DNA from 4 places in the Actinomadura sp. NPDC048955 genome. Region 1 is predicted to be linked to each of the others. Evidence: riboswitches for the same ligand, from Rfam matches in the RefSeq annotation. Region 1 holds a riboswitch; each other region holds the start of a gene.

What was found. Region 1 has a riboswitch for cyclic di-AMP ahead of AB0C84_RS00045 (CHAP domain-containing protein). Riboswitches for the same ligand answer to the same signal wherever they lie in the genome.
Region 2: another riboswitch for cyclic di-AMP. It lies ahead of AB0C84_RS05410 (NlpC/P60 family protein); the one in region 1 lies ahead of AB0C84_RS00045 (CHAP domain-containing protein).
Region 3: another riboswitch for cyclic di-AMP. It lies ahead of AB0C84_RS20740 (CHAP domain-containing protein); the one in region 1 lies ahead of AB0C84_RS00045 (CHAP domain-containing protein).
Region 4: another riboswitch for cyclic di-AMP. It lies ahead of AB0C84_RS16650 (hypothetical protein); the one in region 1 lies ahead of AB0C84_RS00045 (CHAP domain-containing protein).

What each region holds. Positions count from the first base shown of each region.
Region 1 is NZ_JBEZJI010000001.1:8,487-15,826, reverse strand. It holds gene AB0C84_RS00065 (rhomboid family intramembrane serine protease) at 1-576, opposite strand, end outside; gene AB0C84_RS00060 (DEDD exonuclease domain-containing protein) at 611-2,461, opposite strand; gene AB0C84_RS00055 (NYN domain-containing protein) at 2,624-4,030, shown strand; gene AB0C84_RS00050 (NlpC/P60 family protein) at 4,307-5,251, shown strand; cyclic di-AMP (ydaO/yuaA leader) riboswitch at 5,750-5,947, shown strand; cyclic di-AMP (ydaO/yuaA leader) riboswitch at 6,098-6,237, shown strand; gene AB0C84_RS00045 (CHAP domain-containing protein) at 6,247-7,083, shown strand; gene AB0C84_RS00040 (hypothetical protein) at 7,123-7,340, shown strand, end outside.
Region 2 is NZ_JBEZJI010000003.1:348,109-355,448, forward strand. It holds gene lysX (bifunctional lysylphosphatidylglycerol synthetase/lysine--tRNA ligase LysX) at 1-430, shown strand, start outside; gene AB0C84_RS05395 (cytochrome P450) at 417-1,643, opposite strand; gene AB0C84_RS05400 (LacI family DNA-binding transcriptional regulator) at 1,699-2,820, opposite strand; gene AB0C84_RS05405 (LuxR C-terminal-related transcriptional regulator) at 3,212-3,442, shown strand; gene AB0C84_RS05410 (NlpC/P60 family protein) at 3,837-4,832, opposite strand; cyclic di-AMP (ydaO/yuaA leader) riboswitch at 4,836-5,042, opposite strand; gene AB0C84_RS05415 (amino-acid N-acetyltransferase) at 5,195-5,722, shown strand; gene AB0C84_RS05420 (RDD family protein) at 5,728-6,528, shown strand; gene AB0C84_RS05425 (RDD family protein) at 6,536-7,159, shown strand.
Region 3 is NZ_JBEZJI010000020.1:116,385-123,724, reverse strand. It holds gene AB0C84_RS20750 (glycosyltransferase) at 1-1,039, opposite strand, end outside; gene AB0C84_RS20745 (CDP-glycerol glycerophosphotransferase family protein) at 1,023-3,914, opposite strand; gene AB0C84_RS20740 (CHAP domain-containing protein) at 4,120-4,887, opposite strand; cyclic di-AMP (ydaO/yuaA leader) riboswitch at 4,899-5,054, opposite strand; gene AB0C84_RS20735 (SpoIIE family protein phosphatase) at 5,524-7,340, opposite strand, start outside.
Region 4 is NZ_JBEZJI010000014.1:107,273-114,612, forward strand. It holds gene AB0C84_RS16635 (polyprenyl synthetase family protein) at 1-679, shown strand, start outside; gene shc (squalene--hopene cyclase) at 712-2,577, shown strand; gene hpnH (adenosyl-hopene transferase HpnH) at 2,639-3,643, shown strand; gene AB0C84_RS16650 (hypothetical protein) at 3,713-4,444, opposite strand; cyclic di-AMP (ydaO/yuaA leader) riboswitch at 4,454-4,594, opposite strand; gene AB0C84_RS16655 (MFS transporter) at 4,823-6,298, shown strand; gene AB0C84_RS16660 (cobalamin-independent methionine synthase II family protein) at 6,364-7,340, opposite strand, start outside.

The DNA.
Region 1 (7,340 bases):
CGGCAGGCGGATGAAGATGACCGGCGGCACCCAGCTGACGACGCGGCCCCGCGGGTTGAGGATCACGTAGGCGCCCATCACCCCGGCGATGGCGCCGGACGCGCCGATGAGCGGGACGGTGGAGTCGGGCGACGTCCACGCGAACCCGTACACGGCGACGAGCCCGAACACCAGGTAGGCGAGCAGGTAGCGCCATCGCCCGAGCCGGTCTTCCACGCCCATGCCGACGACGAACAGGAAGACCAGGTTGCCGAGCAGGTGCATGGCGCTGGAGTGCAGGAACATCGAGGTGAACGCCGCCGTCCAGGGCGCCTTGCGGAACTTCGAGGGCCCGCAGTCGTGCACGACCCCGGCCGGCAGCGGCTGCTGGTCGCCGGTGGTCAGCTCCTTCGGCACGGCGCCGTACTCGAACGTGAACTGCGTGGCCCTGCACTCGCGGACCGAGCCCTTGCCGTACCAGGCGGCGAAGTTCGACATCGGGGTGAGGAGGAAGACCACCACGTTGACGGCGATCAGCAGGTAGGTGACCCAGGGGACGCGCCGCGCAGGCTGACTGTCGTAGAGAGGCAGTGCCATGCGGGGTCGTCCTCCGGTTGCCGGGTGTACACGGTCACCTTAGTGGGCGGCGGGGCCCGCGATGGGCCCCCTCGGGCCGCTCGTAGCTCCGGTCGTAGGCCTTGTCGATCCACTCGCGCAGCCCCTCGGCGCCGTGCAGCGGGCACGTCCACGGGCCGTCGACCTCGACCAGGCGGACGCCGGGCAGGTCGAGCCAGCGCAGGACGCACTCCATCTCCTCGGCGGTCGCGCCCTGCGAGGGGGGCGCGCCGAGCGCGACGCCGCCGGGCGCCTCGCCGGAGGGCGGGAAGACCGTCTCGGCCGTCGCGATGAGCGCGTCGACATAGGGCCGGGGCCGGGCGTTCGCTGGGACGGTCCCGGCGGCGGCGAGCCGGCCGTAGCGCACGACCGACAGCTCCCACCCGCCGTCGAAGGCGGGACGGGCGGCCACGAGCTGGGGCAGCCGCGCCAGCGCCGCGAGCCGCTGCCCGCGCGCGGCGGCCCGGACGAACGCCGCGAGCCGGTCGCGCTGGGCGGCGGCCTCCTCGTAGCGCAGCTCGGAGGCCAGCCGGTCGATGCGGACCTGCGCGGCGGCCACGACGGGCCGGACGTCGCCCTCCATGATCGAGCGGGCCGTCCCGGTGTGCACGGCATAGGCGTCGGCGGACTCGCGGCCGTCGCAGGGCGCGCCGCACCGGCCGAGGTCGGCGAGCGCGCACGAGCGCGCCTTGCCTCGCTCGATCAGCCGGAGCGTCAGCCGCTGCGTGCACTGCCGCAGCGGGACGGCCTCGTGCAGCGCGGCGCGGGCCTCCTCGGCCTGCCGCCGCGAGGAGATCGGCCCGAGGTAGCGGGCGCCGTCGGCGCGGCACTCCCGCACGATGGACAGCCGCGGGAACGGCTCCACGGTCAGCTTCAGCCAGATGGCGCGCTCGGGCCACTTGGAGCGGCGGTTGTAGCGCGGCTTGTGCTCGGCGATCAGCCGGAGCTCGCGGACCTCGGCCTCCAGCCCCGTGGCGCACACGATGGTGCGGACGTTCTCGGCGAGGCCGACCATCTCCCGGACGCGCCAGCGCGTCTCCGAGCCGGTGAAGTAGCTGCGCACGCGCGAGCGCAGGTCGCCGCTCTTGCCCACGTAGAGCACCTCGCCGGCGTGGTCCTCGAACAGGTAGACGCCGGGGGTGGAGGGGACGTCGTCGGCGAGGTGCCGCTTGCGGCGCTGCTCGGGGGTGGGCGCCTTGGCGAAGCCGCGCATCTCCTCAAGCGAGGTGACGCCGAACGAGCCGAGCCGCTCGATCAGGCCGTGCAGCACCTCCACGGTGGCGCGGGCGTCGGCGAGGGCCCGGTGCGTCGGCTCGTTGGACGTCCGGAAGAAGCGGGCCAGCGTGCCGAGCTTGCAGTTGGGCACCTCGTCGCGCGACAGCACGCGCCGCGCCAGGTCGACGGTGTCGACGACCGCGAACGCGGGCCAGGCGTAGCCGTTGGCGGCGCACGCGGCCTTGAGGAAGCCGATGTCGAACGAGGCGTTGTGCGCGACGAGGACGCAGCCGCGCGCGAACTCCAGGAACGCCGGCAGCACCGACTCGATCCGCGGCGCGGCCGTCACCATCGCCGTGGTGATGCCGGTGAGCGCGGTGATGAACGGCGGGACCGGACCCCCCGGGTCGACCAGCGTGCCGAGTTCGCCGAGTTCCTCCCCACCGCGCACCTTCACCGCGCCGATCTCGGTGATGGCCGAGTCGGCCGCCGAGCCGCCGGTGGTCTCCAGGTCGACCACCACGAAGGTGACGTCGCGGAGCGGAGTGCCGAGGTCGTCCAGGGTGCCCTGGACGCCGTGCCCCTGAGCGCCGTCCCCCGGGGCTCCGCGCCCCTGAACCCCGCGCCCTTGGACACCGTGCGCAGCCGTCATGTGCGCGACCGTAGAGGACCCCACCGACAGAACTTCGGGCCGCTAGGGTTGGGGGGCGCCGGGACGTCCCGCCGGGCGGGGGCCGCGAGGACGGGCGGGAGGCATCCCGCCGAGGGCCGGGCGCGATCCGTCCGATCGCACGTCCGCCCTGGTTAGGGCGGGGTGCGCTCGGGAACACACAGCCCACCGGCGGCGCAGCCCGGAAGGAGCGGGATCATCGACAGCGGTCCCGGAGCGACCCCTGGCGACGGGGCGCCCGCGCAGAAGCCGACCCGCCCGCTGCCCGAGGCGGTGCGGCAGGGCGTGGTGGAGGTCGCCGCCGAGCTGATCGGGTCGCTGCCCCCGGACGAGGTCCCCGTGCCGCTGCGCCGGTTCGCGCGGTTCGAGCGCCGCAAGCGCGCCAGGCTCGCGGGCCAGCACATCGCGACGGTGCTGGAGAAGGACGGGGAGTTCCGGCGCCGGGTCGCCGTGCCGCTGCGGGAGGCGCAGGCCGACCTGGTGGAGGCGGTCGAGGACGGGAACGTCCCGCCCGCGGCCGACCCGGTGCGCGTCGCGGTGCTGGCCTACCTGCTGCGCCCGGAGGGCTGGACCGCGCTGGTGGAGTCGGCGCGCGAGGAGCTGGCGCGCTCGGCGACCGCCTCGGAGGAGCAGGAGGCCGAGCGCCGCGTCGCCGCGCTGAAGGCCGAGCTGGCCGCGACCCGCGACGCCCGCGGCGCCGAGCTGGCCAAGCTGCGCGCCGAGCTGCGCGAGACCAAGGCCGAGGTCTCGGAGCTGCGCCGCAAGCTGCACGACGCGCGCACCCGGTACCGGGCCGCGGAGGAGCACGCCCACGCGGTCGCGGCGGAGGCCGATCGCGAGCTCGCCGCCGCGCGCGAGTCCACCGCCGCGTCGGAGAAGGAGCTGCGCAGGTTGCGCGCCCGGGCCGCGCGGGCGGAGGAGGCGGCGGAGGCCGCCAAGCGGGCCGCGCGCGAGGGGCGCAACGTCGACGACGTGCGGCTGCGGATGCTGCTGGACGCGCTCGTCGACGCGGCGCAGGGCGTCCGCCGGGAGCTGGCCCTGCCCTCCACCATCGGCCGCCCCGCCGACGCGGTCGGCGGGCTGGAGCCGGACCGGCTGGCGCACCGCGCGCTGCCCGGCCGGGCGCTGTCCGACAGCGATCCGCAGCTGCTGGACCGGCTGCTGACGCTTCCGCAGGTTCACCTGGTGGTGGACGGCTACAACGTCACCAAGACCGGGTACGGGGAGCTGCCGCTCGCCGACCAGCGCAGCCGGCTGCTGTCGGGGCTCGGCGGGCTGGCCGCGCAGACGCGCGCCGAGGTGACGTGCGTGTTCGACGGCGCGGAGCTGGAGGCGCCGGTCGCCATCGCGGCGCCGCGCGGGGTGCGGGTGCTGTTCAGCCGCCCGGGCCAGACGGCGGACGAGCTGATCGGCGAGCTCGTGCGGGCCGAGCCGCCGGGCCGGTCGGTGGTCGTGGTGTCGTCGGACCGGGAGGTCGCCGACGCCGCGCGGCGCGCCAGCGCGCGCCCGTGCCCGTCCTCTCTGCTGCTGCGGAGGCTGGGCCGTTCCTAAGGCCCCCATAAGGCTCCGATAAGGCAAGCCTCGCCGTACGTGATCATGACGTCACTAAAAGTGGACAATATCCATAGATGTCAATCAAAGAGTGATGAATCGGTTGTGACGGCTGTTGCCCCTCGCTAGTGTCGTCCGCTGACGTCGTGGACGAGAGGGGCGAAACTGACCGTGGCCAATGATCACATCGGGGCACCGGCGCAGCGGCCTGGCCGCAGGGCAGGCTCTGCGGGCAGAGGCGTCTCCCGTCGCCTGGCGGCCGTCGCCGGCCTGACCGTGACGGTCTCCCTGACCTGCTCCCCGGTGGTGGCGCACGCCGAGCCCAAGCCGACCCGGGCGCAGGCCCAGAAGACGCTCGACAAGCTCAACGAGAAGATGGACCAGAAGGTCGAGCAGTTCAACCAGAACCGCGAGAAGCTCAAGGTCGCCAAGAAGAAGTTCGACTCGGCGACCAAGGCGAGCAAGCAGGAGCAGGCCAGCTTCGAGGAGCAGCGGTCCAAGATCGCTCAGATGGCGGCCACCGCCTACAAGAACGGCGACTCGACCGATGTGACCGGCTTCGTCGGCAGCAACGACCCGCAGTCGATCCTCGACCAGGCGGCCGTCTTCTCGCACCTGTCGCAGGAGCGCAGCTCCCAGCTCACCCAGTTCCTCGCGACCGCCCAGCGGCTCCGCCGGGAGCAGGCGCAGGCGAAGTCCGCCTACGACGAGGTGAAGTCGAAGCAGGACGAGCTGAAGAAGCAGAAGCAGGAACTCGACAAGCAGGTGCAGAAGCAGAAGTCGCTCGTGCGCCGGCTCGGCGGGGGCACGCCGTCCCGCCCGGGCGGTGGCGGCAACACCGGCGGCACCTACAACGGCCCGGCGAGCGGGCCGGCCCGCTCGGCGCTGAACTTCGCCTACGCGCAGCTCGGCAAGCCCTACTCCTACGGCGCCGAGGGCCCGAGCTCCTACGACTGCTCCGGCCTGACCATGAAGTCCTGGGCCGCCGCGGGCGTCGGCATCACCCGCACCACCAACTCGCAGTACGCCGCGACCAAGCGGGTGGCCAAGGAGAACCTGCAGCCGGGCGACCTGGTGTTCTTCAGCAGCCTCGGCCACGTCGGCCTCTACGTGGGCGGCGGCAAGATGATCCACGCCCCGCACACCGGCGACGTCGTCAAGATCAGCGACATCACCTCCGGGTACTACCTGAGCAACTACTACGGCGCCGGGCGCCCCTGACGCGGGGCCCTGACACCCCCGCCCCGCGGGCGTGACCGGACCTCCCTCCACAACGGACCAGGCTTGACCTGGTCCGTTGTTGATTTTGGGGGGGTTTGCCTTCTTTTGGGGTTTTGGTACGTTGTCACCACTCACGGCGCCCTCCAGACGCCGCGGCCCCGGGGCGCCCACCAGGCGCCCCGGCCCCACGCGGCGCATCCAGCACCCGCGTGACGGCGGCGCGAGCCACGCGCCGCTCCCCCCAGGGCGGCACGCCCCACGTGCCGTCCCGCGGCGCCCGAAGGCGCCGCACGGTCTCGAAGCAGACCAGGCCGACCCCGTCCACCGGGCGCACGCCCGCAGCGTGCATGGCGCTGAGCGCGCAGCCGCGGTGGCGTACACGGGGCAGGCCCCGGACGGTCCCCGGAGACGGGACGCCGTCCGCCCACAACATCAGGCGCCGCTCGTTCGCACGCGGGAGACAGGTCCCGCGCCGGGCCCCATCTCGCCCCCAGGATCGCAGCGGCAACGCCGAATCCGCCTCAGCGCGGAACCGGGGACCCACACCGCCGGAGTCCGGAGAACCTCTCCGGACGGGCATTCCGGCACCCGGGGTGAATCGGCGCGTCTCTCCCGGCAGTCCGGTGAGAGCCGCCGTAGGGCCACTTCCACGCCCGAACCCGTCAGCTAACCCGGTAGGCGTCTGGAAGACAAGGAGTGAATCCCGCAGCGTTACCTGGGGCGTGGCCGCCACGCGGTCACGCCCCCACCCCCCTTTGCTCCGCGGGCGCCACCGCCCGCCGAGATTCCCATCCGAACCGGCGTGCCCTCTCTCGGGCGCGTCACCGCCGAGTCCGCGGACCGCCGTGCCCCTGTGCGCGGCCCGTCGCGGAACCGGGGACCCACTGCGTCCTTTCGGGGTGAATCGGCCTGCCTTCGCGGGCCGTAGGGCGGCTTCCACGCCCGAACCCGTCAGCTAACCCGGTAGGCGGCATGGAAGTCGAGGAGATCCCCCCGTGCCACGCGCGCACTGCAAGAAGACCCCCGGCAGGCACCGCAAGCCGAACTCCCTGTCCCTCGCATGGCGGACGACCGGCGGCGTCGTCGTCGGCGCCGCCGTGCTCGGCACCGCCGCGGCCACCGCGAACGCGTCGGTCCTGCCGTTCGGTTCCACCCCGGTGAGCTCCGCCGCCGCCGACCTGGCCCCCGGCCTGACGGCGCACGGCGCCCCGTCCGGGCGCACGTCCGGGCCCGCGTCCGGGAAGGCGCCCAAGCCCACCGCCTCGAAGGCCCCGGCCGCCAAGAGGGACGCCCGGCCCGAGCAGGCGCGGGCGAAGACCTCCGAGAAGGCCGCCGCGAAGTCGCGGCCCACCGCCGCGCAGGCCATCAGGCTCGCCCGCTCGCAGGTGGGCATCGAGGAGGACGGCGGCGGCGAGACCAAGTTCCAGGAGTGGTACATGACCACGTCCCGCGCGCGGGAGACGCTCGCGCGCGACGGCGGCTCCCTCGACGGCTACGGCGACGCGAACTGGTGCGACATGTTCGTCTCCTGGGTGGGCGAGCAGATCGGCTTCAGCGAGCAGGTCGGCAGCGACGCCTGGACCGTCGCCCACGCCCGCTGGTTCCAGGAGCACGGCCGCTGGGGCACCGAGCCGAGGCCCGGCGCGATCGTCTTCTTCGCCTGGGACGGCGGCGAGTCCGTCGACGACATCGAGCATGTCGGCATGGTGGTCGAGAAGGTCGACGACGGCACGATCGAGACCGTCGAGGGCAACGCCGACAACGCCGTCCGTGTGAAGGAACGTTCCACAGACGTCGTCGTCGGCTACGGCTACCCGGACTACCGGTCGTGACGGCGCCCACCGCCCCGCGCCCTGCATAGGATCGCGCCCATGGAGGAAGGCCCCGGGCAGGACGCCCCCGTGACGCGGCGCAGGGTCCTCGCCCTCGGCGCGGGCGGGGCCGCCGTCCTCCTCGCCGGGGGCGCCGGCCTGGCCGGCTCGCGCTCCGGCGGCGGGGCGCCGGGCTCCGGAGCCCCCACCTCCCCGGCCGCCGGGACGTTCAGCCCGGACACGGCCGCCGCCGTGCTCGCCAACCGCGCCCGCGCCGT
Region 2 (7,340 bases), on a different contig from region 1:
GTGGGACCCGAAGTGGGGGCAGGGCAAGATCGTCCAGGAGATCTTCGAGGAGCTGGTCGAGCACACCCTCGTCCAGCCCACGTTCGTCATGGACTACCCGGTCGAGACGTCCCCGCTGACCCGCCAGCACCGCGAGGAGCCGCTGCTCACCGAGAAGTGGGACCTCATCGGGTTCGGCACGGAACTCGGCACCGCCTACTCCGAGCTGGTCGACCCGATCGAGCAGCGCCGCCGCCTCACCGAGCAGTCGCTGCTCGCCGCGGGCGGCGACCCCGAGGCCATGCAGCTGGACGAGGACTTCCTGCGCGCCCTGGAGTACGCGATGCCCCCGACGGGCGGGATGGGCGCCGGCATCGACCGCATGATCATGGCGTTCACCGGCAAGGGGATCCGCGACACGATCCTGTTCCCGCTGGTCAAGCCCGAATGACGACCGGAAGCTCGCGCAACCCCCGCAACACGAGGTTGTCGCGGTAGACGAGGTCGCCGGCGGCGAGGGCCACGTCGCGCTCGAACAGCTTGCCGAGCGCGACGCGGCCCTCCAGCCGGGCCAGCGGCGCTCCGAGGCAGAAGTGGACGCCGTGCCCGAACGACAGGTGCTTCGGCGTCTCGCGTCCCTCGGAGTAGCGAAGCAGGTCCAGCCGGTCGGGGTCGTCGAAGAACGCCGGGTCGCGGTTGGCGGCGCCCGTCAGTAGAAGGACGAGCTTCCCGCGCTCGATGAGCGTGCCGTTCAGTTCGACGTCCTCCAGCGCCGACCGCAGGGTCAGCTGCACCGGTGGGTCGAAGCGCAGCAGCTCCTCCACCGCCGCCTGGACGTTCCCCGGCCGCTCCCGAAACAGCCGCAACTGCGCGGGATCGCGGAGCAGCGCCAGCGCGCCGTTCCCGATGAGGTTCACGGTCGTCTCATGGCCCGCGACGAGGAGCAGGATGCAGGTCGCCAGCAGTTCCTGCTCCGACAGGACGTCTCCGCCGTCAGAGACGCCCACAAGGGCGCTCAGGAGGTCGTCGCGCGGCTCGGCCCGGCGCTTGGCGGCCAGCGTCCGGAAGTACTCCGCGAACTCGTCGCGCGCCGCGTCCCGCTGGGCGATCTCCGCCTCCGGAAGCAGGAAGTCGGGGTCCAAGCCGCGCGCGAGGCTGTCCGACCAGCCCTTGAACAGGTCGCGGTCCTCGGCGGGCACGCCGAGCATCTCGCTGATCACGATGACGGGCAGCGGGTAGGCCAGCGTCGCGATCAGGTCGACCTCGCCGGAGACCGGTTCCAGGAGCGCGTCGACGAGCTCCTCGACCCGGGGCCGCAGCCGCTCCACGAGGCGCGGCGTGAACGCCTTGCTGACGAGCCGGCGCAGCCGCGTGTGGTCGGGCGGATCCATGGTCAGGAACGACCGGTGCCGCCCCTGCACCTCGCGCCACACGCCGCCTCCCGACGGACGGTGCCCGAACCGCGGGTCGCGCAGGACCCGCTCGCACAGCTCGTAGGACGCGGTGACGCGCAGACCGACGTCGGTGCGGTGCAGGCTCTGCCCGCCCGCTCCGAGCGTCCGGTAGTGGGCGTACGGGTCGGCGCGGAACGCCGGGTCGCCCGGATCGAAGCCGAGTACCGCGGTCGCCCCGGCCCGTACCGCCTGGCCCGTCCTGTCCTCCATGCCTCAAGCGGACCCGAATCTGAGACGGGATGTCAACAGCGCCGGCCGCGGGACGCTAAGCGCTTTCCCGTATCACCAGGTCGGGCCGCTGGACGACCTGGCGGTGCTGGTGGGACTTGCCCTCGCCGATCTCGGCCATCGCCAGCTCGGCGGCCTCCCAGCCGAGCTCGCGGCGCGGCTGGCGGACGGTGGTGAGCGGCACGGCGGCGCTCGCCGCGAGCTCGATGTCGTCGTAGCCGACCACGGCGATGTCCTCGGGGACGCGGACGCCGAGTCGGGTCAGCTCGTTGATCAGGCCGATCGCGAGCAGGTCGTTGGCGCAGAACACGCCGTCGGGCACCGGCGACATGGCCATGATCTCGTGTGCCGCGGCCTGCCCCTCCGTGGGACTCAGGGCCTCCTTGACCAGGACCGGGGGCTTGCCGAGGCCCGCCTCGACGATCGTGCGGGCGGCCCCGTCGCGGCGTTCGACGCAGGGCTGCGGCTCGGGGGTCCCGGTCACGAACGCGATGCGCTCCCGTCCGATGCCGAGCAGGTACGCGGCGGCGGCCTCGCCGCCCGCCACATGGTCGACCCGGGCGGAGCACACGTCGGAGGCGTCCCGGTCGATCAGCACCACGCTCATGCCCGCGGCGCGCAGCCGGGAGATGTCGCGGGGGCCGATCCCGACCGGGATGACCAGGGCCCCGGCGGCCTGCTGGTCGGCGAGCAGTTCCAGCAGGCGGCGCTCCTTGTCGGCGGAGTGGTCGCTGGACAGCCACAGGGCGTCGTGGCCCGCCGCGTTGAGCGCGGCCTCGGCGCCCCGCGCGACGTCGGTCGCGTACGGGTTGGCGAGGTCTTCGACGAGGACGCCGAACGCCCGGCGCGGCTGGTCGCCGAACTCGCCCGCGGTCCGCTCGGGGCCCGTGCGGAGCCGTCGCGCGGACTCGTTGCGCACGAATCCGAGCTCCTCGATCGCCGCGCGGACACGGTCACGGGTAGCTTCGGCCACGAGATCTGGCCGGTTTAGGACATTCGAAACGGTCCCAACTGAGACTCCAGCACGCCTCGCGACCTCACGAATACTGGTCTGTGGCAACTCGCTCCTCGTCCCGCTCCATGGGCGTTTTCCCAGGTAGTGGAGTTTGGCATGGCGGGGCGCCGAATGCACGGTCACACATGGTGAGCGAACGGGCACGCAGCGCTCTTGACCGGCGCTTGACGGGCCGGATCCGGCCGCCTAGCGTTCCGAGCCGAAGCGTAGCTTGAAACGATTCACGATCTTCGTTCACCACGAGGACCGGTGGGTTCGGCGAGAAGGGGCGGGCGGATGGCTGGCGATCACATCCCGTCTCCCTCGGCAGGCCAACGAGTGAATCGTCACCCGGAGTTCCTCCGTACACCCCCGCAATCGGCCATGCGGCCACCTCCGGCCAAGCGCGCGAGACAGAAAAGGAACTCGATGATCTAAGTCCGGAAGGGTCCGGACCCGGCAACCCAACGCGCGTACAGATCGAGGCGCCCAACCCGTGCCTGTGCAGCGGACGGCTGCATCCCCGCGGTCATCACCACGGACGAGGGAGGACGGAGTGGAAACAGCCACACTCGCACGTCGTGGCACCGACGATTTCGGGCTGAGCGAGGAAGAGATCCGGCTGCTCGCCCAGATCGCCAGCGGTGTCACCGCCGATGTGGCGGCACGCAAGCTGGAACTGAGCGCTCGGACCTTGCGGCGCCGGCTGCGGACGATCTGCGACCGGCTGGAGGTCAACACCCCTATCGAGGCCGTGGTGTGGGCGGCCCGGAGGCAGCTCATCTAGCGATGCACCCCCGACGCTCGCCAGGGGACGGCGAGCGTCATCCGGAGAAACGGCGGCTCATCCGAATTCCGTCCGACCCCGCAGCGGCGGCGCCCGCGCCCTGGCAGGTAGGTCCCTGCAGAAGGCGTCGCCGCGGACGGCGTTCGGGCCTGACAGGCCCACCCGGCCCGCCCGTTTTCCGGTGCTCTCGGCCCCGTGACGGCCTTCTCCGACGGGCCCGGGTCAGCTCATCTCAGCGTGACGGATGGAACGGCGAACTCGGTCAGCGTGACGCGTCCGCCGACTGCCCCGCGGGCTGACCGGCGCATTCCAGCAGCCCAGGGCGGCGCTGTCCGCCCCCAGACCGCCGACGACCGGCTTGATGCAGCGCGCGTCAGGCGCGGCGACGCAGTGCCTAGGCGACCCGGACGCCGCCGGCGAAGGGGCGTCCGTCCATGGAGGCGATCTTCACGACGTCCCCGGTGTGCGGGGCGTGCAGCATCTTGCCGCCGCCGACGTAGATCCCCATGTGGTGCAGGTCGGAGTAGAAGAAGACGAGATCGCCCGGCTGCAGGTCGCTGCGCGACACGTGCGTTCCGGCGTTCCACTGGCTGCCGGTGTAGTGCGGCAGGTTGATGCCGACCTGCTTGTAGGCCCACATCGTGAGGCCGGAGCAGTCGAACGTGGTCGGGCCGGCGGCGCCCCACACGTAGGGGCGGCCGATCTTGCTCATCGCGTACCGGAGCGCCTGCGCGGCCTTGCCCGTGCCGATGACGGGGAGCTTGGCCAGCTGGGTGGGGTCCTTGTCGACGAGCTTGCCGCGGATCTTCTCGTAGGCGTCGGTGATCTTCGTCCGCTGCGAGTCGAGCTGCGTCTTCAGGTCCTTGACCTGCTTGGCGCGGGTCTCGGCCGACTTGCGGGCCCGCTGGGCGGACTGCATGGCCTGCATCAGCCCGAGCACCTGGGTGCTGTCCTGCTTGGCGAAGTAGTGAAGGGTCGCCGCCTGGTCGAGGATGGACTGCGGGTCCTGGGAGGCGACGAACGACACCGCTGGGTCGGAGCCGCCCTGCATGTAGCTCGTCGCCGCGAGGGATCCGACCTTCTGGCGGAGCGCCTCCAGCGTCTTCTCCTGGCGCTTGGCGTTCTCCGTGGCGACCTTGGCGGCGCGCTGCGACTGCGCGAGCCTGACCTTCAGCCCGTTGTACTGCTCGGTGAGCTGCTCCAGCTGGTCGGCGAGCTTGAGCGCCTTGGTCCTCAGCTCCTTGGCGGAGGGCTCGGGGTCGGCGTGCGCGACGGCGATCGCCTGCGGGGCGATCGCGTGCGGAGCGGCCGAAACGACGGCGAGCGCGCCGACCACGAAGGCCGCACGCCCACGGAAGCGTGAAAGGGAAGCATGCCGCGATCGCTTCACGAATACTCCTCTCCTCAGCCGCCTACCGGGTTAGCTGACGGGTTGGGGCCGGAGCAGCCCGTCCGCGTCCGCGGGCGAACCGATCGCCCGCGACTGCGGATTCACCCCTCACGGTCGTCGCTCAGGGCGAATCCCCGAAACGCTCCGAAAGTGGGTCCCCGGCTCCTCGGGCAGCTGGTTGCGACCCGTGGGACTCGGCGGGATCGGCCCCCGTCCTGCGGTGGGCCGACGTCAGCGATGGACACTAACGGACCCCGCATTGGATGCCAACCAGAACCTGCGAATTCGCAGGTCGCGCGGCGCGGTGAACGAGAGAACGAGGAGGGCGTCGCCTGGCGGGTCGCGGCGTTCGATAATCTCGCTTGTTTGTGGAAGTCGTGATCCGGCGTGCCCGTACCGCCGACGTCCAGGAGATCCGCAGGCTCGTCGACCTGTACGCCGGGTCGGGGCGGCGCCTGCTCAAGAAGACGACCGTCAAGCTGTACGAGGACGTCCAGGAGTTCTGGGTCGCCGAGGACATCCAGCACGGGACGCCCGGGCCGGTCATCGGCTGCGGTGCCCTGCACGTCATGTGGGAGGACCTCGCGGAGGTCCGTTCGGTCGCCGTGGACAAGGGATGCGGGGGACGGGGGATCGGGCACCGGATCGTGACCCGCCTCCTGGAGAACGCGCGTGAACTCGGCGTGCGAAGGGTGTTCTGCCTTACCTTCGAGGTGGAGTTCTTCGCCCGCCACGGCTTCGAGCAGATCCTTGGGACTCCGGTGGCGCCAGAGGTGTACGAGGAACTTCTCCGCTCCTACGACGAAGGCGTGGCAGAGTTCTTGGACCTCGACCGGGTCAAGCCGAATACGTTGGGCAACACCCGGATGTTGCTTCGCCTGGAGGACTGACTCAAATGCCCGATTCCCCCCACCGCGGGCGGCCTTACCAGCCCCAGCAGGGGCAGGGTTCCTACGGCCCGCCGCCTCCGTACCAAGGTTCTCAGTGGCAGCAACCACAGCAGCAGTCGTCCCAGCAGCAGTGGGACCAGCAGCCCCAGCAGCAATGGCAGCCGCAACAGCAGCAGTGGGACCAGCAGCCCGCCTACGACGACTACAACTCCTCCTACGACGACGGCGGTGACTTGGCCCTGGCGCCGATCCACCGTAGGGCGGGCGCACGAATCGTCGACAACGCGCTCGTCGCGGTCTTCGGGTTCGCTCTCGTCCTGCCGGTGACGATCGGCGCGTTCGGTCTGGGCAAGCCCGGCAGCAAGACGGAGGACGAGGGCGGCGTCTGGAACTGGCCCATCATCTTCACCCTCTTCTGCGTCCTGTCCGTGCTGCCGTTCATCTATGAGGCCGTGCAGCTGTCGATGTGGGGCCGGACGCTGGGGAAGCGCGTTCTGGGCCTGGGTGTCGTTCAGGCGCGGCCTGCGGGCACCCCCATCACCACGACCCAGGCTGTCTGGCGTGCCGGCATCACCCACGTCGGTTACCAGCTCGGCGTTTTCTTCTTCCTCGTCTTGGCGGTGATGGTGTGGGACTACGCCGCGTACGGGATGGTGCTGGTCTGGGCGGGCGCGCTGATGGCCTACCTGTGGGCGATCTGGGACCAGCCTCTGCATCAGTCGCTGCACGATCGCTTCGCCGGCACGCTCGTCATTGACGAGCGTGCCGGATATGACGAGTCCGAGTACTCCGAGTACACGGGCTAAGGCCACGATGGCGGCATCGCTCGCCGAGCCGGGACAGAGGCTCCTGGCGCGCGTCGTGGACACGCTCGTCGTCGGCGTCCCCGTCGTCCTCGTCGTCCGCGAACTGGTGTCCGGGCACACGGCGGACGTCATGGCTCCGTCCGCCGTGGCCGGATGCATGCTCCTGTACGAGGCGATCCAGCTCGCCCTCTGGGGCCGGACGCTGGGCAAGCGCGTCGCGGGCATCGAGGTGGTCGCGGCGACGCCTCAGGAGGCGCCTGAAGCGGCGCCACAGGGGACTGGGGGAGCGGGCGAGAGCGCCGGGCTCGGCCACGAGTCGGCCTTCCCCGTGTCGGTGCCGGGGTTCGTGCCCGTGGCGGCCCCTGAGCCCGCGAAGGCCCCGGCCCCGGAGGAGACTGAGGTCGTGGACGCGTCCACGCGGCCGGACGTTCTGCACTGCGTTCTGCGGGCCGCCGTCTATTCGGTGCCGATCGGGCTGCGTCCGATTCCCGTTCTCGGTCTGCTCGCGAGCATCTTCTGGGTCGTGAACGCCGGGGCCATGTTCGAGGGCGTTCGCCGCCAGGCCGTTCATGACAGGCTCGCCGGGACGCTCGTGGTAAAACGCCCGCGGCCCGAATCCTCGGCCTTCTGAGGCCCTCTCCGCCGCACCGGGAGGTGCTCGCGGGGTCCGATAACACCCGTCCGATACCGCGCACTCGCGTGCGCGGCCGGGCGCGTGCCCAGGTCCACTCGCATGTGCCATACATGTTTTCGTCGAGATGGTCGCTGTTTCCGGACGTCCGAGGTGCCGGCGGCATATGCCCGCTCGTTCC
Region 3 (7,340 bases), on a different contig from region 1:
CGATGAGCCTGCCGAGCGCGGCGGCGAACGCGGTGACGTCGCCCGGTGCGGCCAGCAGACCGTCCCGTCCGTCCTCGATCAGGGTCCGGACGCCCGGCGCGCAGTCGAACGCCACCGTCGGCAGCCCGTACGCCATCGCCTCCAGCACCGACATCGGGAAACCCTCGGCCCGCGAGGGCAGCGCGAACACCGACGCCTCGACGAGCGCCTCCTCAATGTCGGCCACCACGCCCCGGAACTCGACGGATCCGGACAGCCCGGCGGCGTCCGCCCGCGCCCGCAGCTCCGGCTCGTCCGGGCCGTTGCCGTACACGTGCAGCCGCCACCCCGGATGCCGTCCGGCGACGCGCTCCCACGCCTCCAGCAGCAGGTCCACGCCCTTCTCGTAGGCCAGGCGGCCGACGCAGGCGACGACGGGCAGGTCCAGCGTGGGATGCACGCTCGGCGTGACGTGCAGCGCGTTCGGGATGTGGTCGACGTTGGTCATGCCGTCCCGGGCCCAGGCGTCGGCGTCCTCGGCGGTGAGGACCAGCATCCGGTCGGCGCGGGCGTAGTGCTCCTTGACCCGCCGGTACCGCGACGACCCCCGGGTCGCCTGGTAGGACTCGTGGCTCATGCCCACGACGCGCAGCCCGGAGGTGTCGGCGAGCCGCACCCACTCCATCGCCCACACCTGCGCCACGATGACCACCGCCCCCGGCCGCGCGGCGGCGAACAGCTCCGACAGGCGCGCCGCGCCGCGCCGCTGGGCCGCCGTCCGCCGCAGGTCCCGGGCCCGCGCCGCCGGGTCGAGCCGCCGCAGCGCCTTCCCCGGACGCCACGCGAGCGTGGGCGACCGCCACTCGCCGTGCAGCACCTCGACGGCGTAGGAGCCGTCGCGGCCGTGGTGGTACGGCTCTGTCCCCCGCGTGACGCCGACGAGGGTGACGCGGTCGCCGCGTCCCGCCAGCAGCCGCGCCATGTGGTGCGCCCACCGCTGGAGACCACCCATGTCGTCGGCGTTGTTGCACACGATGAAGACGTCACGCGGCGCGGCCATGGCGCTTCCCCCTCCTGCTCGGCGCGGCCGGGAAGTAGCGGTCCGCCACCGCCCGGGCGGCGGTGCCGCGGTCGTGCTCGCCGAAGCGCGCGGCGAACGCGCGGCGCCGCCCGGCGTGCACGGCCTCGGCCGCCTCCAGACCGGCGAGCGCGGCGACGAGCTCGTCCTCGGTGCGGGTGATCGGCCCGGGGCCGTGCCGCTCCAGGTCGAAGTAACCGGCGGCGAGGTCCCTGCCCTCCGGGAGGTGCAGCACGATCGGCCGGTCGAGGAGGGCGAAGTCGAACATGATCGAGGAGTGGTCGGTGACGAGCGCGTCCGCCAGCAGCAGCAGCGGCGTCACGTCGGGCACCGCGCCGACGTCGCGCATGACCTCGCGGGCGCCCGGAGGCACGTTCGCCCGGCACAGGTAGTGGGGCCGGACGAGCAGGACGTACTCCTCCCCCAGCTCCCGCGCGAACACCGCCGGATCCACCGGCGGGTCCAGCAGCCGGACGGGACGCCCCTTCGGCCCGGTGACGTACGTGGGCGCGTACAGGACGGCGCGGCGCCCGTCGTCCAGGCCGAGCGCGTCGCGCAGGGCCGCGACCTCGGAGGCCAGCTCCGGATCGCCATCCACCCCGTTGACCAAGGGGTCGTTGCGGGGATACCCCACCGGGAGCAGCTCGGAGCGGACGCCGAGGCCGCCGCAGAGCGTCTCGGTGTCGTGCCCGGAGCGCACCAGGAAGCAGTCGAAGCGCTCCACCATCCTCCGCAGCCGCGCCTGGTCGCCCGCGGGGCCCGACTTCAACCGCGGCTGGTCCAGCCCCATCAGCTTGAACGCCGACCCGTGCCAGGTCTGGATGTAGGTGGTCTCGGGACGCTTGCGCAGCCGGTCCGGGAAGCCCTGGTTGTCGATCCAGAACTGGGCCCGCGCGAGCGCCAGGTAGTACGCCCATGATCCGCGCTTGACGAGCCGGGCGTCGTCCGGGAACCCCTTGGGGGACGACGCGTACGACCACACCGCCGTCACCGGACGCCCGGACCTGCGCAGCTCCCGGTAGAGGTACTTCGGGTTGTCGGAGTAGTGGCGGCCGAGCTGGCTCTCGAAGACCGCCAGGCCGGTCCGGACGGGCAGCCGGCTCAGCACCCGGTTGAACACGACGATCTTGGTGTTCCGGCCGGTCAGCGTCCGGCGCACCGCCCTGTCCAGCGCCCGCGCCCGACGGCGGGCCAGCCGCGCCGGGCGGGACAGGGCGGCGCGACGGGCGAGCGCGCGGGTGAGCCGCGCCCACGGGCTCCCCGTCTCCAGGGCGAACGCCAGGTGCCCTCCCTCGGTGACGTACGAGCGGAGCCGGTCCCCCGCGAACCGCGTCAGCCGCGGGCGGACGGGCAGCGCGACGCCTCCGAGCGACGGCGACCCGCGGCCCTCGCCGAGCCGCGTGACCACCTCCTCGCCGTCCACCCGGATCCTCAGCCGGACGTCCCAGACGGGGTCGACGAACCCGAAAGGGCGGATCTTGCGGGCGGGGTCGAACTCGGCCCTCCAGGTGAGCCGGTCGCCCTCGTGCCGGACGGACGCGCGGATCCGTCCCTTCCTCGCCCGGCGGCGCCGGTCGCGGAACTCCAGCGTTCCGGCCAGCTCGGCTCCCCGCGGGATCCGCTCCAGAGGGTTCAGCACGTACCCGGCCATGAGCACGCGGCCGCCGCGCGTCTCCAGACGGGTGACGGTGTTCGCCGGGCGCAGCTCCCGGAGGGGCCGCACGTGGAAGCCGAAGGCCGTGACGTCCAGGACGCGGCGGCCGAGCGTCCCGCGGGGGCGCCCGGCGCCCCAGTAGACGCGCCCGTCCCGCTCCACGAGGCGGGCGCGCAGTTCGGGACGCTTCACGGGGTCGTACTCGGCCGCGGCGAGCGCCCCCGCGTGGTCGCCCTCGCGGATCAGGTGCGCGGCGATCGCGGGCAGCGGGTTGGCCTGCTCGAAGACCCGCGGGTCCAGCTCGGCCAGGTAGGCGGCGGCCAGATCGAGGAAGCGCGCCTGGTGGGCGGGGGCCTTGTCGCGCAGGTCGCGCAGGTACAGCACCAGGTCGTGGTTGACGAACTTGACGTCCTTGGCCCGCTGCAGGTCGTAGGCGCCGCGCAGCGCGAAGAGCATGTCGATGCGGCGGTGGATCTCCAGCCGGTCGGCGAAGTTGGCCAGCTCGGTGCGCCGGTTGGAGATCGACGGCGCCCGCGTCCGCTCCTTGACCATCCAGTTGTAGACGCGGTGCGGGATCAGGGCGGTGCGCCCCGCCTCCAGGTAGGCCTCGGCGGTGAACAGCAGGTCCTCGTAGTGCAGCCGCTCCACGAACCGCAGCCCGTGCTCCTCCAGGAAGCCGCGCCGGTACGCCTTGTTGGTCGAGAGGGTGTCGTAGAGGAGGTCGGGGTTCTCGTTCAGCGACTCGTAGACGGCGCTGTGCCGGTAGAGCCACGGATACCAGGGGCGGATGCGCCCCTTGGCGCCCTCGGGCACGTCGAGGAAGATCCGGTCGCAGAGCCCGGAGACCATGTCGGCCCCGGTGTCCTCGGCGGCGGCGAGGAGGTTGAGGCAGGCGTGCCGGTCCAGCAGGTCGTCGCTGTCGAGGAACATCACGTACCGGCCCGTGGACGTCTCGATCCCGGTGTTGCGGGGACGGCCGCACCCCCCTGAGTTGGCCGGCAGGTGGACGGCCCGGACCCGTCCCGGATGGGCCGCGGCGAGCCGGTCGGCGGCCTCGCCGGTGCCGTCGGTGCTCGCGTCGTCGACGATCACCGTCTCGACGCCGCCCAGCGACTGCGCCAGCGTCGAGGCCACCGCCCGCGGAAGCCTCCGCGCGTCGTTGTAGGCGATCACCACCACGCTGACATCCGGGCGCACCGCCATGGGCATCCCCCTCCGCAGACTCCGGCGTGCTGCTTTCCTTTCCACGAACGCCGCACTGAGGTCCAAGAGGGATCAAAGGCTGTCAACGCTTCGCATTACCCACCGTGAGCGGAGGCATTGGGCACAACACCCGGAACGCCAGAAGGCGCCCGGCCGGGGGGCCGGGCGCCCTCATGGAGCGTGCGCCTTCTCGGGGGCGTTCGGGTCAGCGGGCGTAGTCGGGGTAGCCGTAGCCGACGACCTGCGACTTCTCGCGGACCTTCTTCTTCACCGCGTTCTCGGTGTTGCCCTCGATGGTGGTGATGCTGCCGTCGCCGTTGTCCTTGACGACGATGCCGACGTGGTCGATGTCACCGATGCCGGCCTTCGAGCCGTCCTGCCAGTCGAAGAACACCACGGCGCCCGGCTTGGCCTTGTGGCCCCAGCGGTCGGTCTGCTTGAACCAGCTGGCGTGCTGGACCGTGTAGGCGTCCCAACCCATGTTCTTGACGCCGGTCTGGGCGCCGAGCCAGGAGACGAACATGTTGCACCACTGGGCGCCGTTGTACTCCTTGACCGAGAAGCCGCCGTCGCGCTTGGCGGTGGCCTTCGCCTGCGGGGTCGAGACGTACCACTTGTGGTACTTGGTCTGGCCGCCCTTGCCCTCGTGGACGCCGACCTGCTGCTGCGCGAGCTTGATCACTTCGGCGGGCTTGACGGCGTGCGGGGGGACCTTGAAGCCCTCGCGCCGCGCCTCGGCCGCGACGTTCTCGGCCTTCACCGTCTTGACCTGGGAGGAGTCGTGCGCGGCGGTGCCCTGCTCGGCGACCGCCGCCGTCTGGGCGGAGGTCTCGGCGACCGCGCGGCCGCCGGCGAGGGGGTTGACCACCGAGAGCCCGACCGCGCCGGCCAGGACCGCGCCGACGGCGACGCCGACGGCCTTGTCCTCGGGCGTGAGGCGGTGGAGCGAAAGTCGATCGAACAGACCGGACATGCAGGGAATCTCCTTGTCTTCCATGGCGCCTACCGGGTTAGCTGACGGATTCGGGCATGGAAGCAGCCCTACGGCGCGACTCTCGGGCGCGCCGATTCACCCCAGAAACGTGGGTCCCCGGCTCCGTTCCGGTCGCATCGACCGGACGGACTCGGCCTCGCACCGCGCGAGCGGTGCAGGTATACGGATGCCTTCACTGACAGATCTTGACGAGGGGGCGCGCGTCACATGGCGCGCATCGCGTGCGGATTCCGCTCCGCGATCCTCGGCCGCGCATGGTGCGGCCGGTGGCAACGCATGGGACGCGTTGCGTGATTCGGGATCGAAGGTACCAACCTTCTCAAGAAAAGCAAACCAGGCATAAAGTAAAGTCTTGCCTGCTCAAAGCCCTTCCAAGAGACTCCCAACACGGGGACGGTCCCGCGTCTTCCCGATCTTTGTCGGGACGCCCTCCAACCCCTTGCCCGCCGTACTTACCGGCCCTTCGGGAAAAGGTAAAGAAGATCGAATTGCCTGCGGCCGGCACCTCCCGCCGAGACGTTCGCGGCCTCGGCCACCCCATCGAGTGAGGCGCACGTCACACTCGGCGATCTTGCCTGGTCGGGCGTGCGGTTCGTCACCGCGAGGCCCGGACGGTCACTCCACGTAAAGGGCGAAGAGCGTGGTGTCGTCGGCCGCCCGGTCGTGCTCCATCCGCGCGAGCACCTCGTCCAGCACCCGCTCGGGACGCGAGGAGCTGTCACGCAGGATGTGGGTCAGGCGGCCGATCCGCTCGTCCAGGTCCGCGTCCCTGCGCTCCACCAGGCCGTCGGTGTAGAGGAAGAGCATGTCGCCCGAGTCGAGCCCGGTGGTGATCGTCGTGTACTCCCAGCCGGGCATGGCGCCGAGCATCGGGTCCCGGACCACCTCCAGCGGGGTCGCCCGCCCGTCCCGGACCAGGATCGGCGGCGGATGGCCCGCGCACGTCCACTCCAGGACGTGCCGGGCCGGGTCGTAGTGGGCGACGATGGCGGTGCCCGTCGCGGGCGGGTCCATGCCCCCGATCAACTCGTTCAGCCAGCCGACCAGCCGTCCCGTCCGCTCCCCCGTACAGGCGAGGCCGAGCAGGCCGTTGCGCGTCCGCGCCATCGCCGCCGCCGCCGGCAGCCCGTGCCCGGCCGCGTCCCCGATGGCGAACATCGCCCGTCCGTCCTGGAGGGCCTTGGTCGCGAACCAGTCGCCGCCGATGCGGGCCGTGCTCTCCGCCGCCATGCTGCGGATCGAGGTGCACATGCCCGGAAGCTGCTCCACCTCGTCCTCGTCCGGCAGGATGGCCCGCCGCAGCGTCACCGCCACGCGCCGCTCCTGCGCCGTCCGCGCCTGCTGGCGCAGCATCTGCCGCCGGGTCTCGGCCAGCGCGCGCTCCACCCCGCGCCGCCGGGTGATGTCCTGCGAGACGATGTTGATCGAGACGGGCAGCCCGGACTCCCCGAGCACCGGCTCGGCGAACACCCACAGGTGGCGGGGCGTCCCGTCGTGGCCGATCACGCGGTGCTCCGCCTCGACCGGCTCACGGCGCAAGAACATCGTCTGCACGGCCTCCTCGACCAGCGGGAGGTCGTCGTCGGCCACGACCTTCGGCAGGTCGTGCGGCATCGGCGGCACCTCGTCGGGGGAAAGGCCGTAGTTGGCCAGCATCTGCGGCGTCCAGTCCGCCTCCCCCGTCGCGAGGTCCCACTCCCCGAACCCGATCAGGGCGAGCCGCTCGACCCGCTCCAGCCGCCGCGCGATGCGGTCCTCGGCCAGGTGGTAACGCCAGGTCACGCAGATGCCGGTCGGCACCCGCACGCACCGCACGCTCATCCGCGACGAGCGGGACAGGCCGCGCTGAGCCGTCGAGTACTGGATCGAGGAACGTTCCAATCGCGTCCCGGACTCCAGCACCCCGACATAGTCGTCGAACAGGCCGCTGAGCACCGCCCCCGGATCCGTCCGCAGCAGCCGCAGCCCGGTCAGCTCCTCCCGGCCCCGCCCGAACATGTCCCTGGCAACGCCGTTGAGCTCCGCGAAGAGGAAGTCCGCCACGTTGCCGTCCGGCCCCCGCACCGGGACCAGATGGGCCGCCGAATCGAGCGCCCCCTCCAGCACCGCCGTCGCCGCCGGATCCACGGGCACCCGCGCGAGGACCTCCGCGTCCCCCGCGGTGTCCTCGGCCGTCACCCGGCGCAGTACGTCCTCGGCCTCCGACAGGACCGCCTGGCGCTCCGCGGGGACCTCCTCGGTGCGCGGCGCCCGGCGCCCCGCCAACACGGCCCCCACCGGCCCGCCGCCCCCGTCCTTGACCAGCAGTGACGCCGCCTCGACCATCTCCATGTCCAGGTCGCGCGCGAGCCAGATCAGGTGCTGCAGGGCCTCGCCCGGCGGGACGCCGAGACGCCGGGCCAGCACGACCCGCGCCTCCGCCAGCACCGCAC
Region 4 (7,340 bases), on a different contig from region 1:
CGGCCCGTCCGCCGCCATCCTCGGCGGCGACGCGCTGATGGCGCTGGCGGAGAACCTGCTCCTGGAGCGGCGGACGCGCGGCGCCCACCGGGCGGCGCGCGCGCTGACCGCCGCCACGCAGCGGCTCATCACGGGCCAGGCGCTCGACATCGGGTTCGAGCAGCGCGACGACGTGGCCCTCGGCGAGTGCCTGGCGATGGCGGCGGACAAGACGGGCGCGCTGCTCGCCTGCGCCTGCTCGATCGGGGCGATGCTGGCCGAGGGCCCCACCCGCCTCGTCGCCGGCCTCACCGGGTTCGGCGCCGAGACGGGCCTGGCGTTCCAGCTCGTCGACGACCTGCTCGGCATCTGGGGGAGCCCGGACACGACAGGCAAGCCCGTCCTGGCCGACCTGCGGGCGCGCAAGAAGTCGCTGCCGGTCGTGTACGCGCTGAACGCCGGGCGTCCCGAGTCGCGCCGGCTCGCCGCCCTGTACGCCGACCCCGGGCCGCCGTCCGAGGACGCCCTGCGGGAGATGGCCCGGCTCGTCGAGGCGGCGGGCGGGCGCGACTGGGCCGCCGCCGAGGCCGACCGCCGCGTCGCCGCAGCCGGGCGCCACCTCGACGACTCGGGCATGGACGGTCCCGTGGCCGCCGAGTTCCGCGACATCGCGCTGTTCGTCACCTCCCGGGACCACTGACCCCGCCGCGCCGGGGAGAAGGGAAGCGCCGCATGACCACCACCGACGTGTCCGGGCTCACGGGCGCGGCCGCCGCCGCGGTCGAGGCCGCCCGCGACCACCTGCTCGGCCTGCAGTCGCCCGAGGGTTGGTGGAAGGGCGAGCTGGAGACCAACGTCACCATGGACGCCGAGGACCTGCTGCTCCGCCAGTTCCTCGGCATCCGCTCCGACGCCGACACCAAGGACGCGGCGCGCTGGATCCGCTCGCGGCAGCGCGCAGACGGTACGTGGGCCAACTTCCACGGCGGCCCGGCCGACCTGTCCACGACGATCGAGGCGTACGTCGCGCTGCGGTTCGCCGGCGACCCGGTGGACGCCGGGCACATGCGCAGGGCCGCCGCGTACGTGCGGGAGGCGGGCGGGATCGAGGGCAGCCGCGTCTTCACCCGCTTCTGGCTGGCGCTGTTCGGGCAGTGGTCCTGGGACGACCTGCCGGTCATGCCGCCCGAGCTGGTGCTCCTGCCGAGCCGCGTCCCGCTGAACGTCTACGACTGGGCGTGCTGGGCGCGGCAGACGATCGTCCCGCTGACGATCCTCGGGTCGCTGCGCCCCGTCCGGGCGCTGCCGTTCGACCTGCCCGAACTGCGCCGCGGCGTCATGCCGGCCCGGGACGCCCGGGGCTGGGGGGCCGCGTTCAACGCCCTCGACCGGGTCCTGCACGTGTACGAGAAGCGGCCGGTGCGCCCGCTGCGCCGGGCGGCGCTGCGCCGGGCGGCCGACTGGATCATCGCCAGGCAGGAGGCCGACGGCTGCTGGGGCGGGATCCAGCCGCCGTGGGTGTACTCGCTGATGGCGCTGCACGAGCTCGGCTACGGCCTCGACCATCCGGTCATCAGGCGCGGCCTGGACGGGCTCGAACGCTTCACGATCCGCGACGGGAGGGGGCGGCGCCTCGAGGCGTGCCAGTCGCCCGTCTGGGACACGGTGCTCGCCATGAACGCGCTCGCCGACGCGGGCGTGGCCGCCGACCACCCCGCCCTGCTGCGGGCGGCCGGATGGGTCGCCGGCGAGGAGGTCCGCGGTCCGGGGGACTGGGCGGTGAAGCGGCCGGACGTCCCGCCGGGCGGCTGGGCGTTCGAGTTCGACAATGACGTCTACCCCGACACCGACGACACCGCCGAGGCGATCCTCGCGCTGCGCAGGGTCGCCTTACCGGAGGCGGAGGAGCCGATCAGGCGGGCCGTTCGCTGGCTGGAGGGGATGGCGTCGCGCGACGGGGGCTTCGGCGCCTTCGACGCCGACAACACCCGCGAGCTGTGCACGAAGCTGCCCTTCTGCGACTTCGGCGCCGTCATCGACCCGCCGTCCGCCGACGTCACCGCCCATGTCGTCGAGGCGCTGTCGAAGGAGGGCCTCGCGGAGTCGGCCGTGGTCAGGCGCGCCGTCGTGTGGCTGCTCAGGGCGCAGGAGGCGGACGGCTCGTGGTTCGGGCGCTGGGGCGCGAACCACGTCTACGGGACGGGCGGCGTGGTGCCCGCGCTCGTCGCGGCCGGGGTCGGCCCCGGCAAGCCCGCGATCCGGCGCGCCGTCGTCTGGCTGGAGGACCACCAGAACCCGGACGGCGGCTGGGGCGAGGACCTGCGCTCCTACGACGACCCCGCGTGGATCGGGCGGGGAGAGTCCACCCCGTCGCAGACGGCCTGGGCGCTGCTGGCGCTGCTGGCCGCGGGCGAGCGCACCCCGGCCGTGGAGGCGGGCGTGCGGTGGCTCGTCGACCACCAGCGGCCGGACGGCACCTGGGACGAGGACCTGTTCACCGGCACCGGCTTCCCCGGCGACTTCTACATCAACTACCACCTGTACCGGCTGGTCTTCCCCGTGAGCGCCCTCGGCCGCTACCTGGACGGTGCGGCGTGAGGCGGGCGCGCGGTCCGGTGAAGGCCGCCGGGTCCACCCTGCACAAGGAGGTCCGGACACCATGAGCATGCCGCTCCGCCAGAGCCTTCGCATCGGGGGCTACATTCTGCGCAACAAGCTGCGCGGCCGGGAGAAGTTCCCGCTCATCGTCGAGCTGGAGCCCCTGTTCGCCTGCAACCTCGCCTGCGCCGGCTGCGGGAAGATCCAGCACCCGCACGACGTGCTGAAGAAACGCATGCCGGTGGAGCAGGCCCTCGCCGCCATCGAGGAGTGCGGGGCGCCGATGGTCTCCATCGCGGGCGGCGAGCCGCTCATGCACCCGCAGATCGACGAGCTGGTGAAGGAACTCGTCCGGCGCAAGAAGTTCGTCTTCCTGTGCACGAACGCCTTGCTCATCCCCAAGAAGCTCGACAAGTTCACGCCGTCGCCGTACTTCGCCTGGGCGGTGCACATCGACGGCCTGCGGGAACGCCACGACGAGTCCGTCTGCAAGGAGGGAGTGTTCGACGAGGCCGTCGCGGCCGTCAAGGAATGCAAGCGGCGCGGGTTCCGCGTCACGACCAACACGACGATCTTCAATACGGACACGCCGCAGACCGTCATCGACGTCATGAACTACCTCAACGACGACCTCCGGGTCGACGAGATGATGATCTCGCCCGGCTACGCCTACGACAAGGCGCCCGACCAGGACCACTTCCTCGGCGTCCAGGAGACGCGGGAGCTGTTCCGCAAGGCGTTCGGGGGCGGCAACCGCAAGCGGTGGCGCTTCAACCACTCGCCCCTGTTCCTGGACTTCCTGGAAGGCAAGGTCGACTTCCCCTGCACGGCCTGGGCGATCCCGTCCTACTCGCTCTTCGGCTGGCAGCGTCCCTGCTATTTGATGTCGGACGGCTACGCGCAGACCTACCAGGAACTCCTGGACGAGACCGACTGGGACTCCTACGGACGGGGACGCGACTCCCGCTGCGCCAACTGCATGGCCCACTGCGGCTACGAACCCACGGCCGTCTTCTCGACCCTCGGTTCCCTGAAGGAGTCCCTGCGGGCCGTCCGCTCGGTCTGACCCGTCCCGCTCCTCGGCCCGTTCCGCCCGGCACCGGCGATGAGCCGATGCCGGGCATCTCCCGCCGGCCTACTTGAGGGACGTCGGCCGGTACGCCTTGTACTCGTCGTCCGAGGACAGCCCGTAGTCGAGCGTCCGGTGGTCGGTTCCGTACCGGCCGCGCTGCTCGTAGGCCCAGTACGACGAGTGCTCCTTGTCGGCCCACTTCTCGAAGATGACGACGTGCCGCGTGGTGTTGCTGCCGAGGGCGTCCATGACGAGGTCGCCCTTCTTCAGCCCGGACATCTCGATGCGCTCGGTGTACCGCGACGAGGTGAGGCCGACGGTGTTCGTCCCGGGCTTGGGCAGGCCGAGCGCCATGGACACGAAGCCCGAGCAGTCGGTGCGGTAGCCGTTGTGCGTGCTCGTCTGGCTGTAGGGGACCCGCTCGTCGGAGTGCGGATGCCAGGTCTCCGCCCGCTTGATGACCTTGGACCGCTCGTCCGGCACGGGCTCGGCGGCCTGCTTCTTGGTCTTGGTCTTCGTGGACGGCTCGGCCTTCGCCGGTGCCTTGAACTCCTTCAGGACCTCGGCCTGGGCCCTGACCTGCTCCTGCGGTGCCGCCTTCCGCGGCGCGGCCTGCTGCCCCGCGGTCCGCTGCTGCGGCACGGTCTGGACGGCGGCGACGTTCTCGGTGGACGCGTGCTGCAAGGTCGTCGGCACTGCCGCCGTCACGCCGAAGACGGCGAGGCCTGTCAGCGTGACCGTGGCCCAGGGGCCGGGCCGGAGGACGCGCGACCGCTTGCTCTGCTTGCCTTTCAAGGGGGGCTCCTTGCTTCCATGTGCCGCCTACCGGGTTAGCTGACGGGTTCGGACGTGGAAGTCGCCCTACGGCCCGAGAACAGGCCGATTCACCCCAGTGCGGGTTGGGTCCCCGGCTCCGCGCCACGGCGGACTCGGCGGGTGCCGCTGGGAGACAGCGGCTCTGACGATGTGGGGCCCGATCGATGAGGGGTCTCGGGCCTTGGCGCGCGGGGATGGCACCCCGCCCCACCGGAGTGGGACAAAACGCCTGGCAGACGCCTTGAAGGGGCAAAGCTACTGAAACCTCCCAGGGAGGGCAAGGTCACCTCTAGACGGAGGAGAAACCTCCAGTTATTATCCGGAGGAGAACCCTTCATTTATTGGGAGGTGGGTTCCATGACCGCCATCACGGCGCGGACCGCGTCCGGCCCGTCCGCGGGCACCCCGAACCGGCGCTGGGCGGCGCTGGTCGTCATCGCCGTCGCGCAGCTGATGATCGCGCTCGACGCCACGATCGTGAACATCGCGCTGCCGACGGCCCAGCACGCGCTCGGCTTCGGCGACGCCGACCGGCAGTGGGTGATCACCGCCTACACCCTCTCCTTCGCCGGGCTGCTCCTGCTCGGCGGCCGGATCGCCGACCTGGTCGGGCGGCGCCGCAGCTTCCTGGCCGGGCTGGCCGGATTCGCGATCGCCTCGATGATCGCCGGGGCCGCCCCGGGCTTCGGGGTCCTCGTGGTCGGGCGCGCCCTGCAGGGGGCGTTCGCCGCGCTCCTCGCGCCGACCGCCCTGTCCCTGCTGGCGGTGACCTTCACCGAACCCAAGGAGCGCGCGAAGGCGTTCGGCGTGTACGGCGCCGTGGCCAGCAGCGGCGCGGCGGTCGGGCTGCTGCTCGGCGGCGCGCTCACCCAGTACGCCGACTGGCGCTGGTGCCTCTACGTCAACGTCGCGATCGCCGCGGCCGCCTCGGTGGCGGGACGGATCGTCCTTCCGGCGCCGCCCGGCTTCCCCGGGTCGCGCCTCGACTGGATCTCCGCCGTCCTCGTCACCGGCGGACTGGCCGCCGTCGTGTACGGCGCGGGCCAGGCCGCCCCGCACGGCTGGGACGCGTGGCAGACCACCGCGCCGCTCGCGGCCGGCGTCCTGGCGCTCGCCCTGTTCGTCGTGCGCCAGGCCCGGCACGGTGCGCCGCTGCTACCGCTGCGGATCCTCGCCGACCGCAACCGGGCGGGCGCCTACCTCGCGGTGGCCACCGCGGTCGTCGGCGCCTTCGGGGTCTTCCTCACGCTGACCTACTACCTCCAGGTGGTCGCGCACTTCTCGCCGATGCGCACCGGGCTGGCGTTCCTGCCGATGGCCGTCGCGAACTCCGCGAGCGGCTACCTGGTCGGCGCCCTGCTCATCAGGCGGGTGCCCGCCCGGCTGCTGATCGCCGGGGGCCTGCTCACCGCCGCGGCCGGGCTGGCCATCCTGACCAGGCTCGGCGCGGGCAGCGGCTACGCCACCGCCGTCGTCCCGGTCGAGATCCTGCTCGGGCTCGGCATGGGCGCCGCGTTCCCGCCCGCGTTCTCGCTGGCGACCGCGGGCGTCTCCCCGCGCGAGGCCGGCGTCGCCGCCGCCGTCGTCAACGCCGCGTCCCAGATGGGCGGCTCGATCGGGACCGCCGTCGTCAACACCGTCGCGATCGGCGCGACGGCGGGCTACCTGCGCGAGCACGGCCCGGGCGCCCCGCGGGTGAGCGCCCTCGTGCACGGCTACACCGCCGGTGCGACCGTCTCGGCCCTGGCCCTGACCACCGTCGCCGTCGTGGTGATGCTCCTCATCCGCACCCCGCCGCCGTCGGACGCCCCCACAGAGCGCGCTTCCCGATGACCGCCGCGACTTCCCCTGAACGCACCTCCGCGAGGGCGCTCAGGGGAAGCAGGGCTCCAGGGCGGTCAGACGCCCAGTTCGGCGGCGGCCAGGGCCGTGCCCTCCACGCGGGCGGCTATCTTCGCGAAGGCCGTGTCGCGGGACGTGGAGGTGTCGTCGGCGAACGGGGAGAAGCCGCAGTCGTCGCAGGTGCCGAGGCGGTCGACGGGCAGGTGGCGGGCGGCGGCGAGGACGCGGTCGCGGATCTGCTCGGGCGTCTCCACGCGGGGGTCGATGGGGTCGACGACGCCGACGAAGACGCGGGCGTCCGCGGGCAGGTGGGCGGCGACGATGGCCAGGATCCGGTCGGGGTCGGGTTCGCTGGCCAGCTGGAGGTAGAAGGCGCCGGCCTTGAGCTCGAAGAGCTTGGGCAGCAGCCCCGCGTAGTCGACGTCGAGGCTGTGAGTGGAGTCGAGGTCGCCGCCCGGGCACACGTGCACGCCGATCCGGGCGCGCTCGTCGGAGGAGAAGCGCTCCAGGACCCGGTTGTTGAGCGCGATGAAGGCGTCCAGCACGCCGCCGCTGGGGTCGAGCTTGAGCGACAGCCGCCCCTCGGTGAAGTCGAGCTGCACCACGTGGGCGCCCGCGTCCAGGCAGGAGCGGATGTCGGCCTCGGCCTCGTCGACCAGGTCGTCGAGGAACATCTCGCGCGGGTAGCCGTCGATGCCGTCGGCCGGGTACAGCAGGCTCAGCGCCGACGGCGCGATCACGGCCTGCTTGACCGGCGCCGTCGCGTGGCGCTGGGCGGCCCGCAGGTAGTCCACGGCGTGGCCGGTGTAGCGGAACGGGCCCGCCGTCAGCCGCGGCAGCTGCCGCTGGTGCCCGTCGGCGAACGGGATCACCGCGCCGTCGGGGGCCAGGTCGGCCAGGCCCGCGATCGGGTAGGTGGCGAAACTCGGCTTGGACTGCTCACCGTCGGTCACCACCGGGGAGCCGAGCTCCTCCAGCCGGCGGAGGGTCTCGCGCACGGCGCGCTCCTGGGCGGCGGCCAGCTCGGACGGCG